2 regions of the Streptomyces diversicolor genome follow, and region 2 is predicted to be linked to the other one. Evidence: predicted binding sites of a transcription regulator. Region 2 holds the regulator's gene; the other holds the start of a gene.
The links. The regulator HspR, encoded in region 2, represses chaperone genes until heat shock. The targets are predictions, from matches to a motif close to TTGAGNNNNNNNNNCTCAA.
Positions count from the first base shown of each region.

Region 1 (3,412 bases), on a different contig from region 2:
CTGAAGTGTGCTTTCCGGAATCCGTGGGGTGATCCCATGACTGCGATTGACGCTTGAATGATCCGCGTCAGGGAAGCACATTACGGTGACAGACCGTGCCGTCGCTATCCAGGTCGTACGGCGAGGTGCACGACGTCCGGAACGCCCCGGGCAACGGGGATCTCTTCGGTACGCACCTGCTGGAACCCGGCATTCTGCAAGGTTCCTTCAAATTCCGGAGAGGGCTGCGCCGACCACACCGCGAGTACCCCGCCGGGCCTCAACACCCTTGCGCAGTCCGTCAGTCCGGCCGGTGCGTAGAGGCCGCCGTTGCCCTCGGTGACCGTCCAGCCGGGCCCGTTGTCGATGTCCAGGCACAGCGCGTCGAACGTGGTGGACGTCTCATGGACGTACGCCACCAGGTCCGCCTCCACGATGCGGGTGCGCGGGTCGGCCAGGGCCGCGGCGGACACCTCGGCGAGCGGTCCGCCGCGATGCCAGTCGACGACCGCGGGTTCCCGTTCGACGACCGTGATCCGCCCCCAGCGGGGGTTCGCCGCGGCGTGTGCGAGCGAGAATCCGACTCCCAGGCCGCCGATCAGCACCTCCGGCGCCGTGCGGTCGTCCAGGGCGTCGAGCGCGGCGTCCACCAGCAGCCGCTCCGAGCGCCCGTCGGAGGTGTCCATCAGGAAGCAGCCGTTGGCGATGATCTGCAGCAGCGCGCCGTGCCGGCGCAGCACCACCTCGCCGTAGGGGCCCGCACGGCGGTCCAGGACTTCGGGAATGGCGTACGGCGTGGTCATGGCCCCATCCTGCCCGACATCCGGGGCCGGGCCTGCGGGCCGGTCACGGTTCCGTCCGCGGTCACGGGGGGCGGCGCGCGTCACCCGAACGAGCGGCGCGCCGCGGCCGTGTCTCCCCGTACGGCGCAGCCGGTTCCTCTGAGCATCCTGTGAATCCGGTGACGCGTGGCGCCGGTCATAGACAGCGGCCCCCGCGGAGCGAAGGCTGGGGCCGAGCGGAAGGAGCGCCTGACGGTGGAACGGACCGCGGAGGCGGCGACCACGGCCCCGCCCACGCGCCTCACGGACGCCCCCGAGCCGGTCGGGAGCCGGGCGGCCGAGCTGCTGGACGGAATGCCGCGGCAGCGGGGCCCCGCGCCGTCGGCGGCACCGCCGGTCGCACGGACGCTGTGCGTCCCGCGGGCCTGGCGGCTGCTGCCCACGCCCGCCGGTACGCCGTTCACCTTCGCCTACGCGGCCCTGCTCGCCGCGACCTCACTGATCGCCTCGTTCGCCGACCGGTCCCTGGTGCACGCCCTCCAGCAGGGATCGAGCACGGACGTGGCCCACCTGATGGGCGCGCCCGGCGCGGTGCTGGTGGCGAGCGCGCTGTGGATCGCCGGCGGGGTCGCCTCGCCGTACGCGCTCGGCTTCCTGCTGGTCCTCACCGCGCTGGAGCGGCGCGTCGGCGCCCTGCGCGCGGCCGGTGTCTTCCTGCTCGGACACGTGGTGGCCACGCTGGCGACCGAGGTACCCGTAGGGCTCGCCGTGCTCGCCGGGCAACTGCCGGCTACCTCGCTGCACCGCCTCGACTACGGCATCAGCTTCGGCGTGGCCGCCGTCACCGGGGCCCTGGCCGGGCTGGTCGCGCCCTGGCTGCGGTGGACGCTGCTGGGCCTGTTCGGCGGGATGGTCGCCGCGGACCTGATCGAGTTCGCCGACCCGATGACCGACTGGGGCCATCTCATCGCGCTGACCATCGGCGTCGCGACCTGGCCCCTGACCCGCCGCTCGCCCCACCCCCCGACGCAGCCCGCACCTGTCATCTGAGCCGGTGTGCCCCGAAGGGGCGCGGGGAACTGCGCGACCAACCACAACGAACCGGCACTCGGTATCTGAGCTGGTGTGCCCCGAGGGGGCGCGGGGAACTGCGCGACCAACCACAACGAACCGGCACTCGGTATCTGAGCTGGTGTGCCCCCGAAGGGGCGCGGGGAACTGCGCGGGCAACCACAACGCGCCCGCACCCGGCGGCCGTCCCGCTCCGCGACGGCGACCCCCCGGCGGCCTGGTGATCGCTCAGAGCGAACGGGGGGCGGGGAACAATCGGAGGCTCACGTGCATTGAGTCGGCATAGCTCAACTTGACTGCCGAAGGGGAGATCATGGCTGCTGAGTCCGCGGCGTTCACAACGCTCACCCTGCCCGTGCTGCCGCTCGACGACGAGGTCGTGCTGCCCGGGATGGTGGTTCCGCTGGACCTCAACGACACCGACGTACGCGCCGCGGTGGAGGCCGCCCAGGCCGCCGCCCGCGCGGAACCGGGCAAGCCCAGGGTCCTGCTGGTCCCGCGCATCGACGGGACGTACGCGAGCACCGGTGTGCTCGGCACCGTCGAGCAGGTGGGCCGGCTGGCCGACGGCGACCCCGGCGCGCTGATCCGCGGCCGGAGCCGGGTGAGGATCGGCGCCGGGACCACCGGGCCGGGCGCGGCGCTGTGGGTCGAGGGGACCCGCATCGACGAGCAGGTGCCGGAGCCGCTGCCGGGCCACGTCGCCGAACTCGTCAAGGAGTACAAGGCCCTCGCCACCGCCTGGCTGCGCAAGCGCGGCGCATGGCAGGTCGTCGACCGCGTGCAGGCCATCGACGACGTCTCCGCGCTCGCCGACAACTCCGGCTACTCGCCGTTCCTGACCACCGAACAGAAGATCGAACTGCTGGAGACCGGCGACGCGGTGGCCCGGCTCAGGCTGGCCACCCAGCAGCTGCGCGACCACCTCGCCGAGCAGGACGTGGCCGAGACCATCGCCAAGGACGTCCAGGAGGGCGTCGACAAGCAGCAGCGCGAGTTCCTGCTCCGCCGCCAGTTGGAGGCGGTCCGCAAGGAACTGCGGGAGCTGAACGGCGAGAACGGCAAGGATTCGGCCGAGGAGTCCGACGACTACCGCGCCCGAGTGGAGGCCGCCGACCTGCCGGAGAAGGTCCGTGAGGCCGCGCTCAAGGAGGTCGACAAGCTGGAGCGGGCCAGCGACCAGTCCCCGGAGGGCTCCTGGATCCGCACCTGGCTCGACACGGTCCTGGAACTGCCGTGGAACGAGCGGACCGAGGATGCTTACGACATCCAGGGCGCCAAGGCGATCCTGGACGCCGAGCACGCGGGCCTGGAGGACGTGAAGGAGCGCATCACCGAGTACCTGGCGGTGCGCAAGCGCCGTACCGACCGGGGCCTCGGCGTGATCGGCGGCCGGCGCGGCGGCGCCGTGCTCGCGCTCGTCGGGCCGCCCGGTGTGGGCAAGACCAGCCTGGGCGAGTCCGTGGCGCACGCGATGGGCCGCAAGTTCGTCCGCGTCGCCCTCGGCGGCGTCCGGGACGAGGCCGAGATCCGCGGCCACCGGCGTACCTACGTCGGCGCGCTGCCCGGCCGGATCGTCC
Region 1 is NZ_BAAJXA010000045.1:48,441-51,852, reverse strand. It holds gene AC27LF_RS37220 (spermidine synthase family protein) at 105-782, opposite strand; gene AC27LF_RS37215 (rhomboid-like protein) at 1,017-1,811, shown strand; gene lon (endopeptidase La) at 2,146-3,412, shown strand, end outside.
Region 1: lon (endopeptidase La) is a predicted target of HspR. The motif match lies at 2,105-2,123, and genes of this name have one in related genera.

Region 2 (3,412 bases):
GACCTGGCCGGTTCCGGTGAAGCCTGATCGTCGCCTCCGGCCGGGGCGGTGGCACGAGAGATGCGGGGAACGTGCCCAGGCGGCCACCGAACCCCCGGGAGCGGCAGCGAGGGCCGTACTCCCCGGGGCGACCTCGACGGCCGTCGGCGCGGGCCGGCGAGGGCACCGCGCACCGGCCCCCGCTAGGCCACATCCCCGCCCCCGGGCAGCGCACAACAGGCCCCCGGCGCCCCTCAGGCGCGCGTCAACCGGCCCTGGAATCCCGGAACTTGACCCGCCCCGGTCGAGGCAGGCGCAGCCGTGGGTGCTACTTCAGGCCGAGGGCGTCGCAGGCCGCCTTGTACTTGGCGGTGCAGATGTCGGAGATCTTGTAGATGCCGTCCGCGACGACCGTGTCGTCGATGTTGTTCTTGGTCATCGCGCTCACCTGCACCAGCTGGGCCGGGATGCCCTTGGTGGTGGGGCTGTCCACCGTGTCGCGGGTGAGCGCGTCGAACTGGATGTCCTTGCCCTGGACCTTCGCGACCGCCATCTCGGCGGCCGATTCGGCCTCGTCCGGGTAGGGCTTGTAGACGCTCATGTACTGCTCGCCGGCGATGATCCGCTGCACCGCAGAAAGCTCCGCGTCCTGCCCGGTGATCGGCGGCAGATCGGTCACGCCGGCGGCCTGGAGCGCCTTGATGACGCCGCCCGCCATGCCGTCGTTGGCGGAGTAGACGGCCGCGATGTTGTCCTTGCCGATGTCGTTGATCGCGCGAACCATGTTGGCCTCGGCGTTCTCCGCCTTCCAGTCCTTCGTGTCGAAGGACGCCGCGATCGTCACCTTGCCGTTCAGTTCGGACAGCGCGCCCTGCTTGAACTGCTTCGCGTTCGGGTCGGTCGGCGAGCCGTTCATCATGACGACCTTGTCGGAGGAGTCGATGTCCGTGCCCAGCGCCTCCAGCAGCGACCGCCCCTGCGCCTCACCGACGAGTTCGTTGTCGAAGGAGATGTACGCGTCGATCGGCCCCTCGGCCAGCCGGTCGTACGCGATGACCGGGATGCCCGCCTCCTTGGCCTTCTTCACCTGGCCCGCGATGGCGTGCGAGTCGACCGCGTCCAGCAGGATGACATCGACCCTGTCGTCGATCATCTTCTGCATCTGCGCGGTCTGCTTCGCCGCGTCCGCCTCGGCGTTGGCGTACTCGACCCTGCCCCGCTGCTTGGTCAGGGAGGCGACCTTCTCCTTGATGATGGGGTGGTCGAACTTCTCGTACCGCGTGTTCGCCGTCTCCGGCAGCAGCAGGCCCACGGTGATGTCGTCGCCCTTGGTGGGGCTCGCGTCGCCGGAGTCACCCGTCGCGTGCAGAACGCCGCAGCCGGCGAGCGACAGGACCATCGAGGATGCGGCCACGGATATGGCGATACGACGCATTCGGGTGCTCACTTCAGGTGCGTTCGGGACGTGGAGGCCGCATTGCGGCGCAGATGACAGAAAAGCCAACGCGCCGACACCACCCGCGTCAAGCAGAACCGCTTAACGAGTGCGCAACACCACGCCCGAAGACCGTGTGAAGGTCTGGCGGAACCTACGCCAAACCCTCTTTACCGGCTCTCCACCCAAGGGAGTTCGGGTGAAGACCGTCAGTCGCTCTGCTGCCGTTTCGGCCGCCACACCACGAGCGCACTGGTCTGCTGGACCTCCTGATACGGCACCAGATCCCGGCGGTAGGAGGCGTGGACGGCGGCCTCCCGCTGCCGCATGGCCGCGGCCGCTCCGTCCAGGGCCGCCTCCAGTTCCGCGACGCGGGACTGGAGCGCGGCGACCTGGTTCTCCAGCTCGATGATGCGCTTGATACCGGCCAGGTTGATGCCCTCGTCCTGCGACAACTGCTGCACCTGACGGAGCAGTTCGATGTCGCGGGCCGAGTAACGGCGGCCCCGTCCCGCGGTGCGGTCCGGAGAGACAAGACCGAGCCGGTCGTACTGGCGCAGCGTCTGCGGGTGGAGTCCGGAGAGCTGGGCCGCCACCGAGATGACGTAGACCGGGGTCTCCTCGGTCAGTTCATACGGGTTACGTCGACGGCCGTCCATCACCCTCAAGCTCCCTTCGCGGCCTCGAACAGCTCCGCCCGCGGATCCTCGCCCACGGTCGCCTCGCGATACGCCTCCAGCGCGTCACGAGCCTTCCCCGTCAGGTCCCCGGGAACACTCACCTCGACGGTGACCAGCAGGTCCCCGCGCGTGCCGTCCTTGCGGACCGCGCCCTTGCCCCGGGCCCGCATGGTGCGGCCGTTGGGTGTGCCCGGCGGCAGTTTCAGCGTGACGGCGGGACCGCCCAGGGTCGGCACCCGGACCTCGCCGCCGAGGGCCGCCTCGGTGAACGTCACCGGGACGGTCACCGTGAGGTTGTCGCCCTTGCGGCCGAACACCGGGTGCTCGCCGACGTGCACGACCACGTACAGGTCGCCCGCCGGGCCGCCGCGCTCGCCGGGTGCGCCCTTGCCGCGCAGCCGGATCCGCTGCCCGTCCGTCACCCCCGCGGGGATGCGGACCTGCATGGTCCGGGACGACTTGGCCCGGCCGCTGCCCTTGCACTCCAGGCAGGGGTGCTCGGCGATCAGACCGCGGCCCTTGCAGTCGGGGCAGGGGTCGGTCAGCGAGAAGCCGCCGCCCGAACCCCGCGCCACCTGGCCGGTGCCGACGCAGGTCGGGCACACGCGCGGTGTGCCGTTCTTGTCGCCGGTGCCGGAGCATGCCTTGCACGGGGTCTGCGAGGACATCCTCAGCGGCACCGTGGCGCCCTCGATGGCCTCCGTGAAGCTCAGCGTGACCTCGGACTCGATGTCCTGGCCGCGCCGCGGCTGGGTGCGCGTGGTGCCCGTGCCGCCCCGGTTGAACAGGCCCCCGAAGACGTCGCCGAGGCCGCCGCCGAAGCCGCCCCCGCCCTGGGCGTTGCCCCCGAAGAGGTCGCCCAGGTCGAAGTTGAAGTTGCCGCCGCCCGCGCCCGGCCCCGGGCGGTAGCCGCCGTTGCCGAAGAGGGTGCGGGCCTCGTCGTACTCCTTGCGCTTCTTGGGGTCACCGAGGATGTCGTTCGCCTCGGAGATCTCCTTGAAGCGCTCCTCCGCCTTGGCGTTGCCCTTGTTGGCGTCCGGGTGGTACTCGCGGGCGAGCTTCCGGTACGCCTTCTTGATCTCCGCCTCGGTGGCGTCCTTGGGGACGCCGAGGACCTTGTAGTAGTCCTTCTCGATGAAGTCCTTGGTGCTCATCCCCGACGTCCCTCCTTCCGCTCGATGCTTACGTCAGCCCTCTTCCGGGCCACCGTTCTCCTTGTCGTCAGCGGAGCCGGCCGAGCCGCCGGAGCCGCCCGCCGCACTCTCGTCACCGCCCTCCGCCTTGGCCGGCTGCGCCCCGGGCTGGGGTTCGGCCACGG
Region 2 is NZ_BAAJXA010000058.1:12,992-16,403, reverse strand. It holds gene AC27LF_RS40960 (sugar ABC transporter substrate-binding protein) at 308-1,414, opposite strand; gene AC27LF_RS40955 (heat shock protein transcriptional repressor HspR) at 1,624-2,073, opposite strand; gene dnaJ (molecular chaperone DnaJ) at 2,079-3,248, opposite strand; gene grpE (nucleotide exchange factor GrpE) at 3,282-3,412, opposite strand, start outside.